One region of the Streptomyces sp. NPDC056527 genome, then DNA from elsewhere that is predicted to be linked to it. Evidence: predicted binding sites of a transcription regulator. Region 1 holds the regulator's gene; the other holds the start of a gene.

Region 1 (7,075 bases):
ATCTCGTTCGGGATGCAGAGCGCCCGGCAGCACGTCCTGAAGGTCCTGGACCGTACGCACACGCCCGGGCGGCCCGAGGCATGCGTCGCCGAGGCACGGGCCGCGGGCTTCGAGCACGTCAACCTCGATCTGATCTACGGCACGCCCGGAGAGTCCGACGACGACTGGCGTGCGTCGCTGGAGGCGGCGATCGGCGCCGGGCCCGACCACGTCAGCGCGTACGCGCTGATCGTGGAGGAGGGGACGCAGCTGGCGCGACGGATCCGGCGCGGCGAGGTGCCGATGACGGACGACGACGTGCACGCCGACCGGTACCTGATCGCGGACTCCGTCTTCGCGGAGGCCGGATTCGAGTGGTACGAGGTGTCGAACTGGGCGACCTCGGAGGCCGGGCGCTGTCTGCACAACGAGCTGTACTGGCGCGGCGCCGACTGGTGGGGCGCGGGGCCGGGGGCGCACTCGCACGTCGGGGGCGTGCGGTGGTGGAACGTGAAGCACCCGGGCGCGTACGCGGCGGCGCTGACCTCCGGGAGGTCTCCTGGTGCGGGGCGCGAGGTCCTCTCCGCGGAGGACCGGCGCGTGGAGCGCGTGCTGCTCGAACTCCGTCTCCGGGAGGGTGTGGAGCTGGAGCTCCTGCGCCCGGCCGGGCTGGCCGCGGCGCGCAAGGCACTGGCGGACGGGCTGCTGGCGGCGGAGCCGTACGCGGCCGGCCGGGCGGTCCTGACGCTGCGGGGGCGGTTGCTGGCCGACGCGGTGGTCCGGGACCTGGTGGACTAGGCGTCCGCGCCCGCGGGGGCGGGCGCGGTCGTTCTGGGCGCCGCCCCCGACGAGGGGCCTGTGAGGGCGCCGCCCCCGTCGGGGTCGTGCCCACCCCCCGGACTTCCGGGGGTACCCCCACCGCCCCAGCGGAACAGTTGCCCACGACGGGTACGGGTGGGTGGGGGCGTACGGGGGGCTCTCCGGGTCTCGTTCTACGGCGCCGTCACGAAGTCGATCAGTTCTTCCACGCGGCCCAGCAGCGACGGTTCCAGGTCCTTGTACGAGCGGACCTTCGACAAGATGTGCTGCCAGGCCGCGCCCGTGTTGTCCGGCCAGCCCAGGGCTCGGCAGACGCCCGTCTTCCAGTCCTGGCCCCGCGGGATCACCGGCCACGCCGGGATGCCCACCGACGACGGCTTCACCGCCTCCCAGACGTCGATGTACGGGTGGCCGACGATCAGGACGTCCGGGGACGACACCTGGGCCGCGATGCGGGACTCCTTCGAGCCCGGAACCAGGTGGTCGACCAGGATGCCCAGGCGCGCGTCCGCCGCCGGGGCGAAGTCCGCGACGATGGCCGGGAGGTCGTCGATGCCCTCCAGGTACTCCACCACCACGCCCTCGATGCGCAGGTCGTCGCCCCAGACTCGTTCCACCAGCTCGGCGTCGTGGCGGCCCTCCACATAGATCCGGCCCGCCCGTGCCACCCGGGCCCGTGCGCCCGGGACCGCGATCGAGCCAGAGGCCGTGCGGTTCGGGCGGGTCGGAGCGGCTGACGGGCGGGTCAGGGTCACCACCTTGCCCTCCAGCAGGAAGGCCCTCGGTTCCAGCGGGAACACCCGGTGCTTGCCGAAGCGGTCCTCCAGGGTCACCGTGCCCGCCTCGCAGCGGATCACCGCCCCGCAGAAGCCCGTCGAGACCTCCTCGACGACGAGGTCCACCTCCGCCGGCACCTCGGGCACGGGCGCGGATCGCTTCCAAGGGGGCGTCAGGTCCGGGTTGTAGCTGCGCATTCGGGCGACGTTATGCGACGGAGAAGCGTCGTGCCAGCTCATCCCGCTGGCGCCGTACGAACGCCGCGTCCACCACCGCCCCGTGCCCCGGCACGTACACCGCGTCCTCCCCGCCCAGCGCCAGCAGCCGGTCCAGCGCCGCCGGCCAGCGCGAGCCGATCGCGTCCCGGCCCGCCTGCGGCTCGCCCGACTCCTCCACCAGGTCACCGCAGAAGACGATCTCCGCCCCGTCGGCGTCGGGGACCAGGAGCGCCAGGTCGTGGCCCGAATGCCCCGGCCCGACATTGGCCAGCAGCACCTGCCGGCCGCCCAGATCCAGGGTCCACTCGCCCGACACCGTGTGGCGGGGGAGGACGAGGACGTCCACGGCCTCCGTCGCCGCCGACTCCTCGACCCCGTGACGCACCGCGGACACCCGCAGCGCCTCCCGCTCCCTCCGCAGCAGCTCGTCCAGGCCCACGGCCCCGTACACCTCCGCCGCCGCGAAGACCGCCGTGCCCAGAACATGGTCGAAATGGGGGTGGCTCAGTGCGATGTGCGTCACTCTCCGGCCGCCCGAAAGTGCCTCCGCCTGTGCCCGCAACTCCGCGCCCTCGGCGAGCGTGGAGCCCGTGTCGTACAGCAGGACGCCCTTCTCCCCGAGCACCAGGCCCACCGTGGCGTCCCAGCCGGGCAGCCGCCGCCTGCCGACCCCGTTCCCGAGCCGCTCCCAGCCGTACTCTTCCCAATCGACATCCATACGGCGACGCTATCTGCTACGACCCGGCGACCCGGCCTCCTTGCCAGGAGCGATGCCCGCCGCCGTACACTGGCCGGGGGATTCCTGGCACTCGAACAGGGCGAGTGCCAAAAGCGGAGCAAACCGATTCGACAGCTGGAGGTGTGCGCGATGCTCAGCGAACGCAGACTCGAGGTGCTGCGCGCCATCGTCCAGGACTATGTCGGGACGGAGGAGCCTGTCGGCTCCAAGGCGCTCACGGAGCGCCACAAGCTCGGCGTCTCGCCCGCCACCGTGCGCAACGACATGGCCGTCCTGGAGGACGAGGGCTACATCGCCCAGCCCCACACCAGTGCCGGACGCATCCCGACCGACAAGGGCTACCGCCTCTTCGTCGACAGGCTGGCCGGCGTGAAGCCGCTGTCGACGCCCGAGCGGCGCGCCATCCACAACTTCCTCGACGGCGCGGTCGACCTCGACGACGTCGTCGGGCGCACGGTCCGGCTGCTCGCGCAGCTGACCCGTCAGGTCGCCGTCGTGCAGTACCCGTCGCTGACCCGCTCGACGGTCCGGCACGTGGAGCTGCTCTCGCTCGCCCCCGCCCGTCTGATGCTCGTGCTGATCACGGACACCGGCCGGGTCGAGCAGCGGATGATCGACTGCCCCGCGCCGTTCGGCGAGACCTCGCTGGCCGACCTGCGGGCCCGGCTCAACAGCCGGGTCGTCGGCCGCCGGTTCGCGGACGTGCCGCAGCTGGTGCAGGATCTTCCGGAGTCGTTCGAGGAGACGGAGGACCGCGGCACGGTGTCGACGGTGCTCGCGACCCTCCTCGAAACCCTGGTGGAGGAGCACGAGGAGCGGCTGATGATCGGCGGCACCGCCAATCTCACCCGCTTCGGACATGACTTCCCCCTCACGATCAGGCCTGTGCTCGAGGCGCTGGAGGAGCAGGTCGTGCTCCTCAAGCTGCTCGGCGAGGCCAAGGACTCGGGCATGACCGTACGGATCGGGCACGAGAACGCCCACGAGGGGCTCACCTCCACGTCCGTCGTCGCGGTCGGCTACGGTTCGGGCGACGAGGCAGTCGCCAAACTCGGCGTGGTCGGACCGACCCGCATGGACTACCCCGGAACGATGGGAGCGGTACGCGCAGTGGCACGTTACGTCGGACAGATCCTGGCGGAGTCGTAAGTGGCCACGGACTACTACGCCGTACTCGGCGTACGCCGCGACGCGTCCCAGGACGAGATCAAGAAGGCATTCCGGCGGCTCGCACGCGAGCTGCACCCGGATGTCAATCCCGATCCGAAGACGCAGGAGCGCTTCAAGGAGATCAACGCCGCCTACGAGGTGTTGTCGGACCCGCAGAAGAAGCAGGTCTACGACCTCGGTGGCGACCCGCTGTCCGCGTCCGGCGGCGGCGGTGGAGCCGGTGGCTTCGGCCAGGGCGGCTTCGGGAACTTCTCGGACATCATGGACGCGTTCTTCGGTACGGCGTCGCAGCGCGGGCCGCGCTCGCGCACGCGCCGCGGCCAGGACGCCATGATCCGGCTGGAGATCGACCTCAACGAGGCCGCCTTCGGTACGACCAAGGACATCCAGGTCGACACGGCCGTCGTCTGTACGACGTGTTCGGGTGAGGGCGCCGCGCCCGGCACCTCCGCGCAGACCTGTGACATGTGTCGCGGTCGCGGCGAGGTCTCGCAGGTGACCCGGTCCTTCCTGGGCCAGGTCATGACCTCCCGTCCCTGCCCCCAGTGCCAGGGCTTCGGCACCGTCGTCCCGACCCCGTGCCCCGAGTGCGCGGGCGACGGACGGGTCCGCTCGCGCCGGACGCTGACCGTGAAGATTCCGGCCGGTGTCGACAACGGCACGCGCATCCAGCTCGCGGGCGAGGGCGAGGTCGGTCCGGGTGGCGGTCCGGCCGGTGACCTGTACGTCGAGATCCACGAGATCCCGCATGAGGTCTTCCAGCGTCGGGGCGACGACCTGCACTGCACGGTCACCATCCCGATGACGGCGGGCGCGCTCGGTACGAAGGTGCCGCTGCAGACGCTCGACGGCCTCGAGGAGGTCGACATCCGCCCGGGCACGCAGTCCGGCCAGTCGATCCCGCTGCACGGGCGCGGCATCACGCACCTGCGCGGTGGCGGTCGCGGCGACCTGATCGTGCACGTCGAGGTGCTGACGCCGTCGAAGCTCGACCCCGAGCAGGAGCGGCTGCTGCGGGAACTGGCGAAGCTGCGCGGCGAGGAGCGGCCGACGGGCCAGTTCCAGCCGGGGCAGCAGGGGCTGTTCTCGCGGCTGAAGGACGCGTTCAACGGCCGGTAGGACGAGTGTCGTGCCTGGAAGGGCGGCATCCGCGGGGAGCGGGTGCCGCCTTTCCGTATGGCACGATGCCCACATGTCCACCGCACTGAACGATCTCTCCCGGTACCCGATCGTGCAGGCCCCCATGGCGGGTGGCGCCTCCGGTCCTCAGCTCGTCGGGGCCGTGTGCGAGGCCGGCGGGCTCGGGTTCCTCGCCGGGGGGTACAAGACCGCCGGCGGGCTGTACCAGGAGATCAAGCAGGTGCGCGGGCTGACCGGGCAGCCCTTCGGCGTCAACCTCTTCATGCCGCAGAGCGGACAGCCCGCGGATTCCGCGGCCGTCGAGGTGTACCGCCACCAGCTCTCGGGCGAGGCCACCTGGTACGAGACGCAGCTCGGCGACCCGGACAGCGGGCGGGACGACGCGTACGACGCGAAGCTCGCGATCCTCCTGGAGGACCCGGTCCCGGTCGTCTCGTTCACCTTCGGCTGCCCCGGCCGCGACACGTTCGACGCGTTCTCCCGCGCCGGTACGTACACGATCGTCACCGTCACCTCGCCCGAGGAGGCGCAGGCCGCGCAGTGGGCCGGGGCCGACGCGGTCTGCGTGCAGGGCGTCGAGGCCGGCGGGCACCAGGGCACCCACCGCGACGACCCGGACGCCTCCGTCGCGGGCACCGGGCTCCTCACGCTCGTCACGCAGGTCCGGGAGACCGTTCAGCTGCCGCTCATCGCGACCGGCGGGATCATGCGCGGGGCGCAGATAGCCGCAGTCCTCGCCGCCGGGGCCGACGCGGCCCAGCTGGGCACCGCGTTCCTGGTGTGCCCCGAATCGGGCGCGCATGCCCTGCACAAGCAGGCCATGACGAACCCCCTCTTCGTCCGCACCGAGCTCACCCGCGCCTTCTCCGGGCGCCCGGCGCGCGGGCTCGTCAACCGTTTCATGCGTGAGCACGGGCCGTACGCCCCCGCCGCCTATCCCGAGATCCACCACCTCACCGCCCCCCTGCGCAAGGCCGCCGCCACCGCGGGCGACGCCCAGGGCATGGCCCTGTGGGCGGGCCAGGGGCACCGGCTGGCCCGCGAACTCCCGGCGGGGCAACTGGTCGAGGTGCTGGCCGCCGAACTCGACACCGCACTGACCGCGCAGGCCCACAGGAGCGCTTCATGACCGCACCCGTCTTCGTCGTCGAGGCCGTTCCCGGCCTCGGCTCCTTCCTCCTCGACGGCCCCGAGGGCCGTCACGCCGTCTCCGTGAAGCGGATGCGCGCGGGGGAGGAGCTCGTCCTGACGGACGGGCGGGGCGCGTCGGCCGACTGCGTGGTGCTCGCCGCCGAGGGCAAGGACCAGCTGACGGTCCAGGTCTCGGCCACACAGGTCGAGCCGGAGCCCGTGCCCCGTATCACCGTCGTCCAGGCGCTGCCCAAGGGCGACCGGGGCGAACTGGCCGTCGAGATCATGACGGAGACGGGCGTCGACGCGATCGTGCCCTGGGCCGCGTCCCGCTGCATCACCCAGTGGAAGGGCGAGCGCGGGCTGAAGGCCCTCGCCAAGTGGCGGGCGACCGCGCGCGAGGCCGGCAAGCAGTCGCGCCGTACCCGCTTCCCCGAGGTCGCCGACGCGATGACCACCAAGCAGGTGGCGGCGCTCCTCGCCGGTGCCGACTTCGCCGCCGTCCTGCACGAGGACCGGGACCACCCCAGCGGCGCGCTCGCGGACGCCCAACTCCCCGTCGAGGGCGAGATCGTGCTGATCGTCGGACCGGAAGGCGGCGTGTCGCCCGAGGAGTTGGCGGTCTTCGAGTCGGCGGGCGCGAAGCCGTACCGTCTGGGCCGCAGCGTGCTCCGTACCTCCACGGCCGGCACGGCGGCCACCGCGCTCCTCCTCGGGCGTACGGGCCGCTGGAGCTAGGCCGCCCCGCTCTCCTGCGCCACCAGCGCGTCGAACAGCGGCCAGCCGTCCGTCTCATGCATGCCGTGGGCCGTCGGAAGGAGGTCGCGGGCCGTGGCCTCGTCGAGGAACCGGCGTACCACGCCGGGCTCGTTGAGGTTGAGGTAGCCGTCCTTGGTGTCCGCGACCTGGCCCGCGCCCATGTACGCGCCCTGCGTCACACGGTTCGGGCCCTCCTGGAAGACCAGGCGCAGTTGGGCGTGGGGAGCGTCGGCGCGGCGCAGTGTCAGCAGCTCCCGGCAGGGTGGATGCAGATGCCCGACCGACCAGAGCCAGACCGTGTCGTCCACCGTCAGCCTGCGCGGTACGCGTTCTCGTCGTCCCA
Region 2 (7,075 bases), on a different contig from region 1:
TGGCCGTGGCCCGCGTCCGCCGGCTCCTCTTCCTTCTTCTCCACCACGAGGGTCTCGGTGGTGAGGAGGAGGGAGGCGATCGAGGCGGCGTTCTCCAGCGCGGAGCGCGTCACCTTCACCGGGTCGATGACGCCGGCCTTGACCAGGTCGCCGTACTCGCCGGTGGCGGCGTTGAAGCCCTGGCCCTTGTCGAGCTCGGCGACCTTGGAGGTGATGACGTAGCCCTCCAGGCCGGCGTTCTCGGCGATCCAGCGCAGCGGCTCGACCGCGGCGCGGCGCACGACCGCGACACCGGTGGCCTCGTCGCCGGACTTGTCGAGGTTGCCCTCGAGGACCTTGACGGCGTGGACCAGAGCGGAGCCACCACCGGAGACGATGCCCTCCTCGACCGCGGCGCGGGTCGCGGAGATGGCGTCCTCCAGACGGTGCTTCTTCTCCTTCAGCTCCACCTCGGTGGCGGCGCCGACCTTGATCACGCACACGCCGCCGGCCAGCTTCGCGAGGCGCTCCTGCAGCTTCTCGCGGTCCCAGTCGGAGTCGGTGGACTCGATCTCGGCCTTGATCTGGTTGACGCGGCCCTGCACGTCCGAGGAGTCGCCGCCACCGTCGACGATGGTGGTGTCGTCCTTGGAGATGGTCACGCGGCGGGCGGTGCCCAGCACGTCCAGACCGGCCTGGTCGAGCTTGAGGCCGACCTCCTCGGCGATGACGGTGGCACCGGTGAGGGTGGCCATGTCGCCGAGCATCGCCTTGCGGCGGTCGCCGAAGCCCGGGGCCTTGACGGCCACGGCGTTGAAGGTGCCACGGATCTTGTTGACGACCAGGGTCGACAGGGCCTCGCCCTCGACGTCCTCGGCGATGATCAGCAGCGGCTTGGAGGAGCCGGCCTGGATGACCTTCTCGAGGAGCGGCAGCAGGTCCTGGATCGAGGAGATCTTGCCCTGGTGGATCAGGATGTACGGGTCGTCGAGGACGGCCTCCATACGCTCCTGGTCGGTCACCATGTACGGGGACAGGTAGCCCTTGTCGAAGGCCATGCCCTCGGTGAAGTCGAGCTCCAGACCGAAGGTGTTGGACTCCTCGACGGTGATGACACCGTCCTTGCCGACCTTGTCCATCGCCTCGGCGATGAGCTCGCCGACCTGCTGGTCCTGCGCGGAGAGCGCGGCCACGGCGGCGATGTCGGACTTGTCCTCGATCGGACGGGCGGTCGCGAGCAGCTCGTCCGAGACGGCCTTGACCGCGGCGTCGATGCCCTTCTTCAGGGCGGCCGGGGAGGCACCGGCGGCGACGTTCCTCAGACCCTCGCGGACGAGCGCCTGGGCGAGCACGGTGGCGGTGGTGGTGCCGTCACCCGCGATGTCGTTGGTCTTGGTCGCCACCTCCTTCACCAGCTGGGCGCCGAGGTTCTCGTACGGGTCCTCGATCTCGACCTCACGGGCGATCGTGACACCGTCGTTGGTGATGGTGGGGGCGCCGAACTTCTTGTCGATGACGACGTTGCGACCCTTGGGGCCGATCGTCACCTTCACCGTGTCGGCAAGCTTGTTGACGCCGCGCTCAAGGGCGCGACGGGCGTCCTCGTCGAACTTCAGGATCTTCGCCATGGGAGCGATTCAGCCCTCTCGGAATTCGTGGTGTAACTGGTGAAACGAACTGCGCCCCGGACGCCCGGTGCGGGGTCAGGGGCGCAGCTCAAAGCATCTGCTTCGGTACTTCGGTGAATTACTTCTCGACGATCGCGAGCACGTCGCGAGCCGAGAGGACGAGGTACTCCTCGCCGTTGTACTTCACCTCGGTGCCGCCGTACTTGCTGTACAGCACGATGTCGCCGGCCTTCACGTCGAGCGGCAGGCGCTCGCCGTTCTCGAAGCGGCCCGGGCCCACGGCCAGGACGACGCCCTCCTGGGGCTTCTCCTTGGCGGTGTCCGGGATGACCAGGCCAGAGGCCGTGGTCTGCTCGGCGTCGAGCGGCTGGACCACAATGCGGTCCTCGAGCGGCTTGATGGCAACCTTGGAGCTGGTGGTCGTCACGATCCGACCTCCCCCTTCGGAGATCTCACGGGGTTAACTGTCTGAGGTGGCGACCAGGTGGATCCGTCGTCGCGGGTGCCGGACCTGCCCGTCGCTGTGTTGGCACTCTCCAGTGGGGAGTGCCAGAGCCGAGACTATGACTGCGATTAGCACTCGGTCAAGCGGAGTGCCAATTCGGTGCGGTGTGGCGGTCGACCTCAGCGCGACGCGACCCTCGACGTCGGCGCGGCGGGACGCTCGGCCGCCGGTACGAGAACGGCACCGGGGACGCGATCGTTCCGGACGGTCCGGTCCCGGGCCGCCTGCTTCCGGACCGGCTCCCGAAGGTCCCGCAGGTCCCCGTCCGGACCCCCGCCCACCCGCTCCGCCGCCTTCCGGCCCAGGCGCTCGATCGGGTCGACCGACGAGGCGCACCCCGTCACCCCCAGAAGCGCGCCGGCGAGCGCGAGGCCGGTCGCCAGCCGGCGCGCCGCGGTCACACGTAGTCCTCGAGCTTCGCGACCGCGTACCCCTTGGCGGTGATCGTCTTCATCACGCGCCGGATCATGTCCGCCATGGAGCCCTTCCAGTCCTCCTTGCCCCGGAAGTGCGTGAGCACGATGTCGCCGGGGTGCAGGTCCCGGTCCCACTCGCGCCACTCCATCCGGTCGGGGAACGCCTCGGCGGCCCAGAGCGGGACCGCCTTGACCCCGCACGTCTTCGCCGCGCGCAGGGTGTCCTCGTTGTAGTTGCCGTAGGGCGGGCGGAAGAGCGGCGGCCGCTTCCCGTACCGCTCCTCGATGACGTCCTGCATCCCGCAGATCTCGCGCTTCTGCTTGGCGTACGAAAGGCCCGGCAGGTAGCGGTGGTTCAGGGTGTGGTTGTGCAGGGCGACGCCGGAGCCCTGCATCTTCTTGAAGTAGCCGTAGTCGTCCTTGACGACGTAGTCGCTCAGGAAGGCGCTGTACGGGATCTGCAGCTCGCTCATCATCCGCAGCAGTTCGGGGTCCTTCTCCGCGCCGTCGTCGATCGTCAGGAAGACGACCTTCTCCTTGGTCGGCACGGTCGTGAAAACGGGCGGCAGACCCTCTCCGTCGGTCTCGAAGCCCTTGCGGGTGGTGATCTTCGGCTTCACCTCGGGAGGGGCCGGAGCCTCCAGCGGGGGCCGGTCGAGGCCCCACTTCTTGGCGGCGAGCACGCGGGCCGCCCGCTGCTTGCGGACCTTCTCGACATACGCGTCGAGAGCGCCTGCGGCACCCTGCGCCTGGGGCTGTCCGGCGGCGGGCTTCGCGGGCTCCTTGCGCGCCTCGTCGGTCTCGCCGGACGGTCCGGCACAGGCCGAACCGAGCGCGGCGACGACCAGGACCGCGCCCGCCGATCGCCTGAGGCGATGCGGACGAGGCGTCTGCAATGAAGGCATCTGTTCCTTTTGTCGTACTAGCTGCATGGCGCCGCATCCTGTCAGCGCCGATCCCTCACGGACCCCCGACACCGCCGCCCGGACGCGCACCGTCCCCCGGCTGGCCCACAATGGGACGGGTGACCGACCTCGCCGCCTTCACCGCCCTGCACACTCCGGAGGGCCGGACGCTGCTCGCCGCCCTGCGCGACTACGACCCCGCCCAGGAACTGGCGGTCGCCTCACGGCTGCGCCGCGATCACCCCACCGAGTTGGTCTCCGCGGCTCTCGGGCAGGCCCGGCTGCGCCAGCGCGCCGTGGCGAAGTTCGGCGCCGAGGACGCGCACCGGATGTTCTTCACGCCCAACGGCGTCGAGCAGTCGACCCGCGCGACGGTCGGGGCCTACCGCGCCGAGCGGTTCCGGGCGCTCGGGGTCCGCCGCGTCGCCGACCTCTGCGGCGGGATCGGCGGGGACGCGATCGCCTTCGCCCGGGCCGGGATCTCCGTCCTGGCCGTGGACCGCGACCCGCTGACGGCCGAGGTCGCCCGCGCGAACGCCGAGGCGCTCGGGCTCGCCGATCTGATCGAGGTGCGGTGCGCGGACGTGACCGAGATCGACACGAGCCCGTACGACGCCGTCTTCGTGGACCCGGCGCGGCGCGGCGGGAGGGGCCGGATCTTCGACCCTGAGGCGTACTCGCCGCCGCTCTCCTGGGCGGTCGAGGCCGCCCGCAAGGCCCCGCACGCGGCGCTGAAGATCGCCCCCGGCGTCCCGCACGAGGCGGTGCCGGAGGAGGCCGAGGCCGAGTGGATCTCGGACGGCGGGGACGTGAAGGAGGCCGTGCTGTGGTTCGGCACCGCCCCCGGCGCCCGGCGCGCCACCCTGCTGCCCGCCGGCACGAGCCTGACCGGCCGCGGTCTCCCCGACCCCGCGCCGCGCCCGGTCGGCCGCTACCTCTACGAGCCGGACGGCGCGGTCATCCGCGCCCATCTCGTCGCCGAGGTCGCCGAGGAGCTGGACGGTGGCCTGATCGACGAGACGATCGCGTACATCACGGCGGACGCCCTCACCCCCACGCCGTACGCCACCGCCTACGAGATCACCGACGAACTCCCCTTCAACCTCAAGAAGTTGAAGGCTCTGTTGCGCGAACGCGAGGTCGGCACGCTGACGGTGAAGAAGCGCGGCTCGGCGGTCGAACCGGAGGAGATCCGCCGCCGCGTCAAGCCGAAGGGCCCGAACTCCGCCACGGTCTTCCTGACCCGCGTCGCGGGCGCGCCCACGATGCTGATCGGCGGCCCGGCGAGGGCCTAGGGCGTGTCGCAAGGCCCCCGCGCCACACGGCACCGGTCGGCGCTCCACCAACCGGCCGACCGCACGAGTCCGGCCGCCGCGTCAGCCGTCGCCTACGCCACCAGCCGTACCGCAAGCCGGTAGTGGCCGATCGCCTTCGTCGTGCCGATCAGGCCGCCGATCCACAGCCCGAGTCCCATCCCCATGAGGTACGCGACCGTCCCGTAGCCGCGTCCCGGGCCGACCCCCTCCGCGGGCGCGGCCAGGGAGACCCACAGGCCGACGGCGCACAGGAGGAGCGAGAGCAGCAGCCAGACGACGCTGAGGACGGGCTCGCGCAGCCGCGCGTCGGCCGTGCGGTCGGCGTCCAGGACGGCCCACAGGAGGAGCCGCTCCCGCGCCAGGCGGTCCTCGCGGACGCCGCGGCCGAGGAAGTAGACGGCGGGGACCACGGCACCCAGGCCGAGGGCCACGAAGAAGGCCGCGAACAGGCCCGAGATGGGGTCGATGGACTCCTCCAGCATGATGAGTCCGGAACCGCAGATCCCCCAGCCCAGCTGCAGGGTCGCCAGCCACACAAGGAAGACCGTGAGCCGCGCGCCACCGATCAGACGGCGGGTCAGCTCGGCCATCGCCCGTGCCCGGTCGGCCAGTCGGGCCTCGCGGTCGGGCCAGCTCTGTATCTCGGCCGGCGGCGGCGGTGGGGGCAGCGGGGCGCGTGGGGACATGCGAGCGACCCTACCGAGCCTCCCGCCCCTCCCGGCCCGCGAGGTCCTCCCGCCCCGTGCGCGCGCGTTCGGCGCGCTCCCGCAGCAGCTCCCGCTCCCGTTCGTTGCGGGTCAGCGAGGCCGCCCGCTCGAACTCGGCACAGGCCTCGGCCGGCCTGCCGAGGCGTTCCAGCAGGTCTCCCCGGACGCTCGGCAGCAAGTGGTAGCCCGCCAGGGCGTGTTCGTCGGCCAGGGCGTCCACGAGGGCCAGGCCCGCCTCCGGGCCCTCGGCCATCGAGACGGCCACCGCGCGGTTCAACTCGACCACCGGGGAGGGTGCGACGACCACGAGGCGCCCGTACAGCGCGGCGATCGTCCGCCAGTCCGTCTCCTCGTACGTCGGCGCCTTCGCATGGCAGGCGGCGATCGCGGCCTGGAGGGCGTACGGACCGTACGTACCGCCCTCGCCCGCCCGCCCGAGCGCCTCGAAGCCGCGCAGGATCAGCCGCCGGTCCCAGCGGCTGCGGTTCTGGTCGGCGAGGAGGACCGGCTGCCCGTCCGGTCCGGTCCGGGCCCCGGCGCGGGACGCCTGGATCTCCAGCAGGGCGGCCAGGCCGTGGACCTCGCCCTCCTTCGGCATCAGCCCGGCGAGCACCCTCGCCAGCCGCAGAGCGTCCTCGCACAGCGCCGGCCGCAGCAGGTCGTCGCCCGCCGTGGCCGCGTACCCCTCGTTGAAGATCAGGTAGATGACCTCGAGGACGGAGCCGAGCCGGGCCGCCCGGTCCTCCCCGTACGGCACCTCGAACTCCACGCCCGCCTTCGCCAGCGACCGCTTCGCCCGCACGATCCGCTGCGCGACCGTCGACTCCGGCACGAGGAAGGCGCGGGCGATCTCGTCCGTGCGCAGTCCGCCGAGCAGCCGCAGGGTCAGCGCGGTCCGCGCCTCGGCGGAGAGCACCGGGTGGCAGGCGGTGAAGATCAGCCGCAGCAGGTCGTCGTCGATGTCGTAGGGACCGGAGGGCTCGGGGTCGTACAACTCCTCGGTGAGCTCGCGGCCCACCTCGGCGAGCTTGCGCTCGTAGGTCTCACGGCGCCGTACGAGATCGACGGCGCGGTTCTTGGCGGCGGCCGTCAGCCAGGCCCCCGGCCGCTCCGGGACGCCCGTCCGCGGCCACTGCTCCAGGGCGGCGACCAGCGCGTCCTGGGCGATCTCCTCGGCGATGCCGACGTCGCGGACGATCCGCGCCACGGTCGCGATGATCCGCGGCGACTCCATCCGGAAGACCGTCTCGACGGCGGCGGGGGCGGGTGAGGTCATGGATCCACCATGACAGCACCCGCCCCGGCGGTGCCTACATCTCCTCGATCTCGCGGACCTCGCAGGTCACCTTCCACTGCGGCGGGTGAATCTCCAGGAACCGCCGGGACCACTCGATGGCCTCGGCCATGTCCCGGCACTGGGTGATCGAGTAGCCGCCGACGACCTCCTTGGTCTCGGTGAACGGGCCGTCGGTGGTGCCGATCTTCCCGCCCTCCCAGATGACACGGGTGGCCTCGGAGGTCGGCTTGAGCCCGGCCGTCTCCAGCATCACGCCGGCCTTGGTGATCTCCTCGAACAGCGCCCCCATGCGCTCGTCGAAGCCGGCGTCGGCGTCCTCCAG

The links. The regulator HrcA, encoded in region 1, represses chaperone genes, less so after heat shock. The targets are predictions, from matches to a motif close to TTNGCACTCNGNNNNNCNGAGTGCNAA.
Region 2: a site for HrcA is predicted at 2,181-2,207, ahead of groES (co-chaperone GroES). Genes of this name have one in related genera too.

What each region holds. Positions count from the first base shown of each region.
Region 1 covers NZ_JBHTTQ010000026.1:23,454-30,528, reverse strand. The annotation lists gene hemW (radical SAM family heme chaperone HemW) at 1-777, shown strand, start outside; gene ACFQ7Q_RS15805 (DUF3097 domain-containing protein) at 972-1,772, opposite strand; gene ACFQ7Q_RS15800 (MBL fold metallo-hydrolase) at 1,783-2,511, opposite strand; gene hrcA (heat-inducible transcriptional repressor HrcA) at 2,662-3,681, shown strand; gene dnaJ (molecular chaperone DnaJ) at 3,682-4,821, shown strand; gene ACFQ7Q_RS15785 (nitronate monooxygenase) at 4,895-5,971, shown strand; gene ACFQ7Q_RS15780 (16S rRNA (uracil(1498)-N(3))-methyltransferase) at 5,968-6,711, shown strand; gene ACFQ7Q_RS15775 (hypothetical protein) at 6,708-7,075, opposite strand, start outside.
Region 2 covers NZ_JBHTTQ010000007.1:138,994-146,068, reverse strand. The annotation lists gene groL (chaperonin GroEL) at 1-1,607, opposite strand, end outside; gene groES (co-chaperone GroES) at 1,726-2,034, opposite strand; gene ACFQ7Q_RS06590 (hypothetical protein) at 2,232-2,513, opposite strand; gene ACFQ7Q_RS06585 (polysaccharide deacetylase family protein) at 2,510-3,433, opposite strand; gene ACFQ7Q_RS06580 (SAM-dependent methyltransferase) at 3,544-4,728, shown strand; gene ACFQ7Q_RS06575 (hypothetical protein) at 4,821-5,435, opposite strand; gene ACFQ7Q_RS06570 (RNA polymerase sigma factor) at 5,446-6,732, opposite strand; gene ACFQ7Q_RS06565 (YciI family protein) at 6,767-7,075, opposite strand, start outside.